2 regions of the Variovorax sp. 160MFSha2.1 genome follow, and region 1 is predicted to be linked to the other one. Evidence: predicted binding sites of a transcription regulator. Region 1 holds the regulator's gene; the other holds the start of a gene.
The links. The regulator sigma-54, encoded in region 1, starts transcription at its own class of promoters, with help from an activator protein. The targets are predictions, from matches to a motif close to TGGCANGNAANCTGCTTT.
Positions count from the first base shown of each region.

Region 2: the regulator sigma-54 is predicted to act here: its motif matches at 1,617-1,634, upstream of ABL838_RS28640 (isopenicillin N synthase family dioxygenase).

Region 1 is NZ_CP157624.1:674,230-680,678, reverse strand. It holds gene ABL838_RS02995 (cytochrome b) at 1-74, shown strand, start outside; gene ABL838_RS02990 (YceI family protein) at 89-685, shown strand; gene ABL838_RS02985 (YceI family protein) at 744-1,394, shown strand; partial or broken gene ABL838_RS02980 (LysE family translocator) at 1,414-2,057, shown strand; gene ABL838_RS02975 (phospholipase D family protein) at 2,059-3,660, opposite strand; gene rpoN (RNA polymerase factor sigma-54) at 3,671-5,284, opposite strand; gene lptB (LPS export ABC transporter ATP-binding protein) at 5,306-6,100, opposite strand; gene lptA (lipopolysaccharide transport periplasmic protein LptA) at 6,097-6,449, opposite strand, start outside.
Region 2 is NZ_CP157624.1:6,212,075-6,218,523, forward strand. It holds gene ABL838_RS28625 (malonic semialdehyde reductase) at 1-62, shown strand, start outside; gene rutF (NADH-dependent FMN reductase RutF) at 77-634, shown strand; gene rutR (HTH-type transcriptional regulator RutR) at 765-1,469, opposite strand; gene ABL838_RS28640 (isopenicillin N synthase family dioxygenase) at 1,667-2,668, shown strand; gene ABL838_RS28645 (VOC family protein) at 2,683-3,069, shown strand; gene ABL838_RS28650 (BMP family ABC transporter substrate-binding protein) at 3,153-4,256, shown strand; gene ABL838_RS28655 (ABC transporter ATP-binding protein) at 4,275-5,801, shown strand; gene ABL838_RS28660 (ABC transporter permease) at 5,794-6,449, shown strand, end outside.

The sequences.
Region 1 (6,449 bases):
TGGCGGCGGCACTCAAGCACCACTGGATCGACCGCGACGGTCTGCTCAAACGCATGTGGCCCGGGCCACGCTAGGAATCTGCCGGATCATGAGTTCCCTACTTTTCCGTCTTCCCCCAACGCTGCTGGTTCTTGCCGCGGCGCTGCCGGCCGTCGCCGGGCCCTCGGCGGCATCCGCCACGAAGCTCGTCGCCGACAGGAGCCAGATCGTGTTCGTCACCAAGCAGATGGGCGTGCCGGTGGAAGGCAGCTTCAAGAAGTTCGACGCGCAGGTGGCCTTCGATCCGAAGAAGCCCGAGGGCGGCAGCGTCGCGCTGCAGATCGACACGGCCAGCGCCGGCTTCGGCGTGCCGATGAGCGATGCCGAACTGCCCAAGCAGCCATGGTTCGACGCCGCGCACTTTCCGCAGGCCAGCTTCCAGTCGGGCGCCATCAAGGCGCTGGGCGAGGGCAAATTCGAGATGGCAGGCAAGCTCACCATCAAGGGCACGACGAAGCAGGTGACGGTGCCCGTCAGCATCGCGGCGGCAGCCGGCGGCGGCAACTACTCGGTGGCCTCCGGAAGCTTTACGATCCAGCGGCTCGACTACAAGGTGGGCGAAGGAGAATGGACCGACACCTCGGTGGTCGGCAACGATGTGCAGGTGCGCTTCAAGTTCACGCTGGCAGGGCTCGCCGCGCCGTGAGCCGCCTCCCCCGCTTTCCTACCCGGTTTTCTCTTTCATGCTCCATGCAGCCAACGCCATGAAAAAGCTTCTTCTTCTCGCCGCGGCCCTGTCGGCCGCCGCATTCACCGGCAGCGCCTCGGCGCAGCAACAACAGCAACTGCCATCGGAATTCGCGCCGGCCGTGGCCGCCAAGCCCGCGGGCGGGCCGGCCAAGAACGCCAACTACGTGATCGACCCGACCCACACCTTCGTGATGTACGAGATGGGCCACTACGGCACCACCACCAACCGCGGCCGCTTCAGCACCAAGGACGGCTCAGTGCAGATCGACGGCACCGGCGCCAGCGGCAAGGTCGACATCACGATGGACATCAGCTCCATCAACACCGGCGTCGACCTGCTCAACCGCCACGTGCAGAGCAAGGACTTCTTCAACGTGGCCGAGTTTCCGACCGGCCGCTTCGTGGCCGACCGCATCGACATCTCCGGCGACAAGGTGGTCGACGTGCCCGGCAAGCTCACGCTGATGGGTCAGACCCGCCCCGTGACGCTGAAGGCCGTGCGCTTCAACTGCTACCTGAGCCCGCTGATCAACCGCCAGGTGTGCGGCGGCGACTTCGAGACCACCGTGGAACGCAGCGACTGGGGCATCACCTGGGGCCTGAACTTCGGCTTCGAGAACAAGGTGCGGCTGCTGGTGCAGGTCGAAGCGGTCAACGTGCAGTGACGACACCGAAGGCAACGCCATGATCGACACCACCCTAGCCCTGCTCGGCATCGCCGGCGCCATGACCGTGGGCGCGATGAGCCCCGGCCCCAGCTTCGTGATGGTGGCGCGCACGGCCGTGACTTCGCGCGCCGACGGCCTGGCGGCCGCGCTGGGCATGGGCGCGGGCGGGCTGGTCTTCGCGATCGCGGCGCTGGCGGGGCTGCAGGCAGCGTTCCTCGCGGTGCCGGCGCTGTACCTGGCGATCAAGGGGTTGGGCGGCGCGTACCTCTGTACCTGGGCTTCCGCATCTGGCGCGGCGCGCGGCAGCCGCTGGCCGTGGCGCAGGAGGCCGATGCCTCGCAGCGCCCGCAGGGCCGGGGCAAGCGCACTTTCCTGCTGGGCCTTGCCACGCAGGTGAGCAACCCGAAGACGGCCGTGGTCTACGCGAGCATCTTCGCGGCCTTCCTGCCGCGCGAGGTGCCACTGGTGCTGGCGCTGGCGGTGCCGGCGGTCATCTTCTGCATCGAGACGGGCTGGTATTCGATCGTGGCGCTGGCACTGTCCTCGGCGGCGCCGCGCTCGGCCTACCTGCGCTACAAGGTCTGGATCGACCGCGCGGCGGGCGGCGTGATGGGGCTGCTGGGGCTGCGGCTCGTGTGGTCGGCCGTGCGCGGCACCTGACCTAGAGCAGGCTCTCCGGCGTCAGCGGCGCCAGGATCTCAAGCATGGTCCGGTCCCAGAAGCCGGAGTCGGGCTCCTCGGTCAGCACGGTGATCTTGCCGGCGTCGTCGCTGACCCATTCGATGCGCGACTGGTCGCTGCCCTCGGCGAAGCGCAGCCTGTAGGCGCCCTGCTGCTTGAGCACATCGATGAGCTTCAACGCCTGCTGCGCCATCTCGGGGCTGCGGATGAAAAGGCCGATCTCGGTGTTGTGCGTTTCCGAGCGCGGGTCGAAATTCATCGAGCCGACGAAAAGAATGCGCTGGTCGATCACCGCCGACTTGGCGTGCAGCCGGCCCACCGAGGTGCCGAAGAGGCCCAGCCGCACGCTGCTGCGGGTGCGCTTGGTGCTCAGCTCGTAGAGATCGGCGCCGAGCTTGAGCATGTCGGGCCGGTAGCGGCGGTAGGCGGTGTGCACCAGCGGCTCGTCGGTGGCTGCCAGCGAGTTGGTGACCACGCTGATCTTCACGTTGCGGCCGCGGATCTCGCGCATCACCTCCAGCCCCGAAGCGCCCGGGATCAGGTAGGGCGAGACGATGGTCACTTCAGAACGCGCGCGGCGCATCTGCTCGACCACGTTGTAGCGCACGCTGTCCACGTCCAGCAGCGGCACGCCGCCGTAGGAAGCGGTCTTGCCGATCACGCGCTCGGGCGAATCGGCATAAGCCTCGGCGGTGGTCCAGATCAGGCCGAGCTTGCCGGCATCCAGGTCTTCGGCCATCGGGCTGTAGCCCAGCAGGTCGTTGGGCGCGGGCTTCGGCGGCGGGGGCGTGGTGTCGGGGCCGGTGGCCAGCTCGAAGCGCTTCTGCAACTCCTCGCGCGGCAGGTCGCTGGTCACCACGGACTGGATCGGCCGCACGTAGATGCTGTTCCAGTACTGGTCGAACAGGCTGCCCAGCCGGGGAACCAGCGCGCCGGTGACGAAGGTGTCGAGGTCGATGAAGTTCTCGCCCGAGGTGCGCCTGAAGTACTGGTTGCCGATGTTGCGCCCGCCCGCCACCGCCATCGCGCCGTCGGCGATGAACAGCTTGTTGTGCATGCGGCGGTTGACGCGGCTGAAGTCGAAGAGCGAGGCGGTGAAGCGCTTCAGCAGGCTGCCGCGGCCGGCCGGGAAGGGGTTGAACAGGCGCAGCTCCACGTTGGGCGTGGCGGCGAGGCCCAGCAGCAGCTCGTCCTCGCCGGAGGTGTAGAGGTCGTCCATCAGCAGCCGCACGCGCACGCCGCGCTGGGCGGCGTCGCGCAGGGTGCGCAGCAGGTAGCGGCCGGTCTCGTCGTTCTCGATCTGGTAGTACTGCACGTCGAGCGTGCGCTGGGCGCGGCGCGCGAGCTGGATGCGGGTGTCGAAGGCGAAGTCGCCGCCGGGCATCAGGCGGAAGCCGCTGAGGTCGGGGTCGGGCTGCGAGGCCAGCGCGATCTTGCCCAGGGCGGTGTCGGCCGAGACGGCGATGGTCCTGGTGGGCGGGCGCGGGGCCTCGTCGGGCAGGGTGGCGCAGCCGGCGAACAGCAGCACTGCCACCATGGCGAAGACCCAATGCCCGGCGCGCGACATCAGGCCACGGCTCATCGGCTTCTTTCTAGAGTGCCTTGCGCAGGTTGGCGGGGGCGATGCGCAATGCTTCGCGGTACTTGGCGACGGTGCGGCGCGCGCACTCGATGCCCTGCTCCTTCAGCATCTCGGAGATCTGGCTGTCCGACAGCGGCTTCTTCACGCTCTCCGAGCCGACGAACTGCTTGATGAGCGCGCGCACCGCGGTGCTCGACGCGTTGCCGCCGGTCTCGGTGCCCAGCGCCGAGCCGAAGAAGTACTTGAGCTCGACCGTGCCGAAGGGCGTGGCCATGTACTTGGCGGTGGTCACGCGCGAGATGGTGGACTCGTGCAGGCCCAGCTCGTCGGCGATCTCGCGCAGCACCAGCGGGCGCATGGCGAGCTCGCCGTGCACGAAGTAGCTCTTCTGCCGCTCGACGATGGCGTTGCTCACGCGCAGGATGGTGTCGAAGCGCTGCTGGATGTTCTTGATGAACCAGCGCGCCTCCTGCAGCCGCTGCGACAGCGCCTGGCTGCCCTCGCCCTTGTGCGACTTGAGCGCGCCGGCGTAGATGTCGTGCACGCGCAGGCGCGGCATGACCTCGGGATTGAGCATGACGCGGAACTTCACGTTGGTGCCGCGCCCGGTCTTGGTGACGATGACGTCGGGAACGATGATGTTGCGTTCCACGTCGACGAAGCTGCGGCCCGGCTTGGGCTCCAGCCGCGCGATGACCTGCAGCGCCGAGCGCACCAGCTCCTCGCTGCTGCGGGTGAGCGTGGCCAGGCGCTTGAAGTCGCGGCGCGCGAGCAGCTCCATGGGCTGCTTGCAGATGGCGATGGCGGTCTTGCGGACCAGCTCTTCTTCCTCGGTCTCGTCGTCGCTGGCCATGGCGCGCAGCTGGATGCTCAGGCACTCGCCGAGGTCGCGCGCGCCGACGCCGGCGGGCTCCAGGCTCTGCAGCAGGCCGAGCGCCACCTGGAAGTGGTGCACGAGGTCGTCGAACTCGTCGTTGTCGTCGCCGGCCAGGCCCGAGGCCAGCGCGGGCAGCGAGTCTTCGAGGTAGCCGTCGTCGTTGAGCGATTCGATGAGAAAGCGCAGCGCGGCGCTGTCGCTCTCGTTGAGCCGCAGGCTCAGCGCCTGGCGGTGCAAAAAGGACTGCAGCGACTCTTGGCTGCGCGCGAGCTCGGTGGCATCGGCGCGCTCGTCGTCGCCTGCGTTGTTCTGGCGCGCGGGCGCATCGCCGCCCCATTCGCTGTCGTCGGGCGCCATGTCGACGGTGCCGTCGCCTTCCCAGTCGGGCTCGCGCTCGGAGATCTCGGCGGCGGGGCCGTCGGAGTCGGCGGCCGTGGAAGCCGTTTCGGAAGAGGAAGTGGTGGAGGTCGAACCGGACGTGGGCGCGAAGTCGCTTTCGCCGCCTTCACTGCCGCTGCCGCCATTGCCATCCTCGTCGCGCGGTACCGGGGCATCCGCAGTCTCGAGCCCGAACTCTTCGCGCACGGCTTCTTCCGCGGTGCGCTCGAGGAACGGGTTCTCGTCGAGCATCTGCTCCACCTCCTGGCTCAGTTCGAGCGTGGAGAGCTGCAGCAGCCTGATCGACTGCTGCAGCTGCGGCGTGAGCGCCAGATGCTGCGAAACGCGAAGGGACAGCCCTTGCTTCATGATGGAAACCGCCCCCGCGCCTTACATGCGGAAGTGCTCGCCCAGGTACACCCTGCGTACCTCGGCGTTGTCGACGATCTCCGAAGGCGTGCCTTGTGCCAGCACGTGCCCGTCGCTGATGATGAATGCGTGGTCGCAGATGCCCAGCGTCTCGCGCACGTTGTGGTCGGTGATGAGCACGCCGATGCCGCGCTCCTTCAGGAAGCTGATGATCCGCTGGATTTCGATCACCGCGATCGGGTCGATGCCGGCGAAGGGCTCGTCCAGCAGGATGAAGCGCGGCTGCGTGGCCAGCGCGCGCGCGATCTCGACGCGGCGGCGCTCGCCGCCCGACAGCGCCAGCGCGGGCGAATCGCGCAGGTGGTCGACGCGCAGGTCGGCCAGCAGGTCGGTCAGGCGCTCCTCGATGTGCTCCTTCGACAGCGGCACCAGCTTGCCGTTCGCGTCGGGCTCGCTCTGCAGCTCGAGCACGGCACGCACGTTTTCCTCGACCGTGAGCTTGCGGAAGATGGAGGCTTCCTGCGGCAGGTAGCTCAGGCCCATGCGGGCGCGGCGGTGAATCGGCATGTGGGCGATGGGCTCGCCGTCGATGGTGATGTCTCCGGCATCGGCGCGCACCAGCCCCACGATCATGTAGAACGAGGTGGTCTTGCCGGCGCCGTTCGGGCCGAGCAGCCCGACGACTTCGCCCTTCTGCACGTCGAGCGAGACGTCCTTCACGACCGTGCGGCTGCCATAGCTCTTCTTCAGGCCGCGCGCGACCAGGCGGCTGCCCGGTGCGCCGTTGGCGTCCTGAGTTCCTGCGGATTCGATCACTTGCGCGTGTCTCCCTGGTCACTGAGCGTGGTGCTCTGGCGCAGGCCCTTGCCGGGTGCAGGGGTGGGCGCCGGAGCCGGCGCCTTCGCACCGCCGGCCGGGGCCGAGGCGCCTGCGGCCGGCGCGGTGGCGGCCTTGGGGGTGAGGATGGTCCTGACGCGTCCGCCCGGGGCCGAGGCGTTCACGGCAGTGTTCGGCGGCACGGTGGAACCGTTGACGGTGTAGGTGTCGTTGCTCTGGTCGTAGACGATCAGCGCGCCCTGGCTCTCGTCGTTCGGCGTGGCGCCCAGCAGGCGGCGCATGGTGGCGTTGCGGATGAACTTGACGTTGTCGGCGCGGCTGTCGTACT
Region 2 (6,449 bases), 1.2 Mb from region 1:
CGTCGAAGGTGTTCGGCCGCCTGCCGCGGCTGTCCTTCGACGAGGCCTGCCTGCTGGCCTGAAGGAGTCACGCGAGATGCTGCACAACGCCATGGCCTCGAACCCTGCTCCATCGTCACCCAACCCTGCCCTGCTGCCGCAGGGCCTGCAGAAGGCCGACTACCGCAACGCGATGGCGCGGCTGGGCGCGGCGGTGAACATCATCACCACCGACGGCCCCGCAGGCCGCGCGGGCTTCACCGCATCGGCCGTGTGCAGCGTGACCGACGAGCCGCCGACGCTGCTGGTGTGCCTGAACCGCTCGGCCTCGGTGTACCCGGCGTTCAAGGCCAACGGCGTGCTGTGCGTCAACGTGCTGGCTGCCGGGCACCAGTCGCTCTCGGCGCTATTTGGCGGCAAGACGCCGATGGACGAGCGCTTCGCCGCCGCGCGCTGGAGCAGCAAGACCACCGGTTCGCCGATGCTCGACGACGCGGCCGTGTCCTTCGACTGCCGCGTGGTGCACGCGACGAGCGCGGGCACGCACGACGTGCTGTTCTGCGAAGCCGTCTCCATCGCCATCGGCGGGGCGGCGCAGGGGCTCATCTACTTCGATCGCCGGTATCACGAGATCGCTGCGCCGCCGCAGCACTGACCCGTTTTCTCCCCTCTCCCCTCGGGGAGAGGGTTAGGGTGAGGGGGCAACGGCGCTCGCAACAGCAGCAGTGACTTTCAGGCCGCCACCCTCACCCCAGCCCTCTCCCCAAGGGGAGAGGGAGCAAGACTCAGCGCGGCACGATGCCCTGCAGCACGATGCGCTGAACGTTCTCGACGGTCTGCTCGAAGAACCCTTCGTCCTCCAGCGTATGCCCCGACAGCGCCTGCACCTGCACGCCGAAGTCCGCGTAGTGCTGCGTCATCGCCCACAGCGCGAAGATCAGGTGATGCGGATCGACAGGCGCCAGCTTGCCTGCATCGATCCACGCGCGGATCACTTCCGATTTCTTCTCCACCAGCGTGCGCAGTTCGCGATCGAGCTCGTCGCGCAGCAGCGGCGCGCCCTGGATCATCTCCAGGCAGAAGAGCCGTGACGCGTCGGGCCTGTCGCGCGAGACCACCAGCTTGCGGCGGATGTAGTCGCCGATGGCCTGGGCCGGATCCTGCTCGGCGCTGAAGCCGCGCAGCGGTTCGAGCCACAGTGCGAGCAGGTCGCGCAGCACGTTCACGTAGAGCTCTTCCTTGTTCGCGAAGTAGTAGAGCAGGTTGCTCTTCGACACGTCGGCGCGTGCGGCCACCTGGTCGATGGAGGTGCCGTGCAGGCCGAAGCGCGAGAACAGCCCCAGCGCGGCGCCCAGGATCGCGCTGCGCTTGTCCTCTATCTGACGCAACCGGCGGTTCACTGCGGAAGCGCTTCGCACCGCGGGCTTCGCGCGCTTGCGCGCCGGGCTCTCCTTGCCGGCATTCGCAGCCAGCGCTTTTGTCTTCGGCATCTTCCCTCGCTCTTGATCTGATCGTGAATCGACAAACGCGCACCACTGTAAGGCCACGGTGCATCGCCTTGCGCCGCGACCGCCTTCGCAACGCATTCCCGCGCACCATGCTGACGCGACGGATGCTGTTTGTCCATTTGGTCCAACTGGCACAGACGTTGCATGGCGAAAGGCATGCCAAGCATGAGGAACCTGCCATGACCCTGCTGTCCGTGCCCATCATCGATCTCGCGCCCTACTTCGCCGGCACCGCCGAAGGCAAGGCGGAGGTAGCGAAGAAAGTCGACGAAGCCTGCCGCAGCATCGGCTTCCTCGTCATCACCAACCACGGCATCTCGCCAGAGCTGATCTCGCGCGTGTCCTCGCTCTCGCGCAGGTTCTTCGACATGCCGCTCGCAGAGAAGCGCAAGGTCGACCGCCCGCGCGAGGACGCCGTGCGCGGCTACAGCGCGGTGGGCGAGGAAGGCCTCTCCTACAGCCTCGAGGAAGCGGCACCGGGCGACCTGAAGGAGTCGTTCTCCATCGGCCCCTCGAACGTGCCCGACGACGACTACCACCGCGGCCCCGCCGCCGGCCCGCACTTCGAGCCCAACAGCTGGCCGCCCATCGAGGGCTTCAAGGAGGCCTACGAGCAGTACTTCGAGGCGATGAGCGATCTCTCGCGCTCGCTGATGCGCGTCTTCGCGCTCGGCCTCTCGCTGCCCGAGACCTTCTTCGACGACAAGATCGACAGGCACATCAGCATGTTCCGCGTGCTGAGCTATCCGCCGCAGCGCGAGCAGCCGCTGCCCGGCCAGCTTCGCGCGGGCGCGCACAGCGACTACGGCAGCCTCACCATCGTGCTGCCCGACGACAAGGGCCTGCAGGTGTTCAACAAGGCCGGCCAGTGGGTGGACGTGCCGCAGGTCGAGGGCGGCCTCGTGGTCAACATCGCCGACCTCATGATGCAGTGGACCAACGACCAGTGGGTGTCGACGCTGCACCGCGTGATCAACCCGCCCTTCGAGGTGGCGAGCACGAACCGCCGGCAGTCGCTGGTGTTCTTCCACCAGCCCAACTACGACGCGATGGTCGAGTGCCTGCCGAGCTGCCTCGCACCGGGCGAAGAGCCGAAGTACGCGCCCATCTCCTCGGGCGACCACCTCACCTCGAAGTTCGTCAAGCAGACGACCTTCGGCGGCACCAAGGTCACGGCCTGAGCCCCTCCGAACCCATGGCCCATCTCTCCTACGTCAACGTCTTCGCCAAGGACGTGGTCGCGCTCAGCGGCTTCTACCAGCGCGTATTCGGCTTCAAGGAGATCGAGGCGATCCGCTCGCCCATCTTCCGCGGGCTGGACACCGGCAAGTCGAGCCTCGGCTTCAACGCGCTCGATGCCTACGAGCTTCTGCACCTGGGCGAGTTCTCCGACACGCGCGGCGTGAAGTTCCTGCTGAACATCGACGTCGACAGCCAGGCCGACGTCGACCGCATGGTGCCCGTCGCGCTCGAGGCCGGCGCCACGCTCGTGAAGGCGCCGTACGTCACCTACTACAACTGGTACCAGTCGGTGCTGCTCGATCCCGAGGGCAACGTGTTCCGCATCAATTTCATGATGTAGCGGCGCGCGGCCTTCCTTCCCTCTCTTCTCCCTCTTCCGCCTTCCTCTCCCTCGTCTTCACGCTCCTCACGAAAGGTTGCTCCATGCCGCGCATTTCCTCCAACGGCCCGGCCCTCGGCCTGGCACTGACGCTCGCAACCTGCGGCGCCTCGTTCTCGCTGCCGGCCGCGGCCGACGGCTTCACGCTGAAGGACAAGCCGAAGATCGCGATGCTCTACTTCGGCCCCAAGAACGACGGCGGCTGGACGCAGGCCTTCGACGAGGCCCGCGTGAAGATCGAGAAGGAGATCGGCCAGAAGATCCAGTTCGTGGAGAACGTGCCCGAGGACGCCTCGGCCATCAAGCCCGCGGCGGAGAAGTTCATCCAGCGCGGCGCCAACATCGTGATCGGCACCGCCTTCGGCTATTCCGACAGCTTCAAGGACCTGGCCGCAAAGTACCCCGACGTGGCCTTCCTCAACGGCTCGGGCACCACCAACGGCAGCAACCTCGAATCGTTCTACGGCCGCACCTACGAGAGCCAGTACCTCTGCGGCATGGCCGCCGGCGCGGCCTCGAAGACCGGCAAGCTCGGCTTCGTCGCGGCCAACCCCTTCGGCGTGGTGAACTGGACCATCAACGCCTTCGCGCTCGGCGCGCAGAAGATGAACCCCAACGCCACTGTCAACGTGATCTACACCGGCGCGTGGAACGACCCGGTGAAGGAACGCGCAGCGGCGGCCGCGCTCATCGACCAGGGCGCCGACGTGATCGGCCAGCACGTGGACAGCCCCACGCCGCAGATCGTCGCGCAGGAGCGCGGCGTGTACGGCACCGGCCACCACCGCGACCTGCGCCAGTTCGCGCCCAAGGCCACGCTGTGCTCCTCCGTGTGGGTGTGGGACCGCTTCCTGACGCCGGAGCTCAAGAAGATCATGGCCGGCGGCTGGAAGCCCGCGCAGTACGGCGCCTTCATCGAAATGAAGGACGGCGGCACCGACATCGCCGGCTTCGGGCCCGCCGTGCCCAAGGACAAAGCCGCTCTCATCACCGCCGAGCGCGACGCGATCATGAAGGGCAAGCAGGTCTACGCCGGCCCGCTCGCCGACCGCGACGGCAAGGAGCGCGTGGCCAAGGGCGCCGTTCTTTCGGACGCCGACCTCTGGAAGATGGACTGGTTCGTCAAGGGCGTGGTCACGCAGAAGTAAGCCGGAGCCACGCACCTCATGCCCAACGCGCTCGAACTCACCGGCATACGCAAGTCCTTCGACGGCTTCGCGGCGCTGACCGATGCCCGCTTCTCCGCACGCTGGGGCGAGGTGCATGCGCTCCTGGGCGAGAACGGCGCGGGCAAGTCGTCGCTGATGAACATCGCGGCCGGGCTCTACGCGCCCGAGGCCGGGCAGCTGCTGGTGGACGACAACCCGGTTCGCTTCGCCGGGCCGCGCGACGCGGCGAAGCACCGCATCGGCATGGTCCATCAGCATTTCAAGCTGGTGCGGCCTTTCACGGTGGCGCAGAACATCCTGCTCACCGCGCCGCCGCCGGCGGAGTTCCAGAGCCACGGCGAGCGGCTGCGCGAGATCACGCGCGACATCCGCAACAAGGCGGCGGAGCTGGGCTTCGACATCGATCCCTCGAAGCGCGTCGATGCGCTGTCGGTCGCCGAGCAGCAGCGCGTGGAAATCCTCAAGGTGCTGCTGGCGGGCGCGCGCATCCTGATCCTCGACGAGCCCACGGCCGTGCTGACCGACCAGGAGGCCGCGCGCCTGCTGCAGACGGTGCAGGGCCTGGCGCGCAAGGGGGCGGCAGTGGTGCTGGTCACGCACAAGATGGCCGACGTGAAGACCTACGCCGACCGCGTCACGGTGATGCGCGGCGGCCGCACCGTGGCAACGCTCCAGCCCTCGGAGACATCGGTGGCCGAGCTGGTGAAGCTCACGGTCGGTGAATCGATCGCCGCGCAGGGATTTCAACCGCCGGCGGCCCCGCGCGGGCCGGTGCGCCTTTCGGTGCGCGGGCTGCGCACGCCGGCCTCGCCCGAGGGCCGCCGCGTGCTCGACGGGGTGGACCTCGACCTGCATGCGGGCGAGATCTACGGCCTCGCCGGCGTGGGCGGCAACGGACAGGGCGAGCTGGCGGGCGCGATCATGGGCCTGGAAGGCGAACCCACCGAAGGCGAGATGCGGCTCGAAGGCCATGGCGACCTGAAGACCATGCCCGCCTCGGTGCGCCGGAGCATCGGCATCGCGGCCATTCCTGCCGACCGCTACGGGCTCGCGCTCGCGGGCGGCCTCTCGGTGGCCGAGAACTACGCCATCGGCCGCGTGCACACCGGCCGCTACGGGCCCGTGTGGCGCCTGCGGCGCGGCCGCATCCAGAGCGACACGCAGGAAGCGGTGCGCGCCTTCGACGTGCAGGGCGTGCGCTCGGTCGCGCAGAAGGCCGCGCTGCTCTCGGGCGGCAACGCGCAGAAGCTGGTGCTGGCGCGCGAATTCGGCAAGTCGCCTACGCTGGTGCTCGCGCACAGCCCCAGTCGCGGGCTCGACGTGCGTGCCAGCGCCGAGGTGCATGCGCGGCTGCGCGCCGCGCGCGACAGCGGCGCGGCGGTGCTGCTCATCAGCGAAGACCTCGACGAGGTGCTGCAGCTCGCCGACCGCGTGGGCGTGATGACGCGCGGGCGCATCGCCGGCGAGTTCGCGCAGCCCGCCGACCGCCAGGCCATCGGACAGGCGATGGTGGACCATGGCTGAAGCATCGCTCTCCGCCGACATGGCCCCGTCGCACAAGACAACGGCAGCGCGACAGCCCCAGCCGCTCGCCGGCCGCCGCTACGCGCTGGAGATCCGCCAGCACATGGCCTGGCGCTGGCAGGCGCTGATCCTCGCGGCCGCGCTGCTCGCGGGCTTCGCCATCTCGGCGGCGATCCTCATCGGGGCCGGCGTGCCGGCCGACGAGCTCGCCAACGAGTTCGTGGTGCAGACCTTCTTCGACGGCCAGAACTTCCGCGCCGTGCTGTTCCAGGCCGCGCCGATGATCCTCGTCGGCCTCGCGGGCTGCGTTGCCTTCCGCGCGCGCTTCTGGAACCTCGGGCTCGAGGGCCAGATGATCTGGGGCGCCATCGGCGCGACCGCCGTCTCGATGTGGCAGATCGGCCCCGAGAACCTGCGCCTGCCGCTGATGTTCGTCGCCGCCATCGGCTGCGGCCTGCTGTGGGTGCTGGGCCCCGCGTGGCTCAAGCTGAAGCTGGGCGTGAACGAGATCATCTCCACGCTGATGCTCAACTACATGGCGGCCAACTTCCTGCTGCACCTGGTCTACGGCAGCTGGAAGGATCCGAAGGACAACTTCCCCTATTCGCCGCAGTTCCGCGTGTTCGAGCGCCTGCCCGAGCTGGGCGC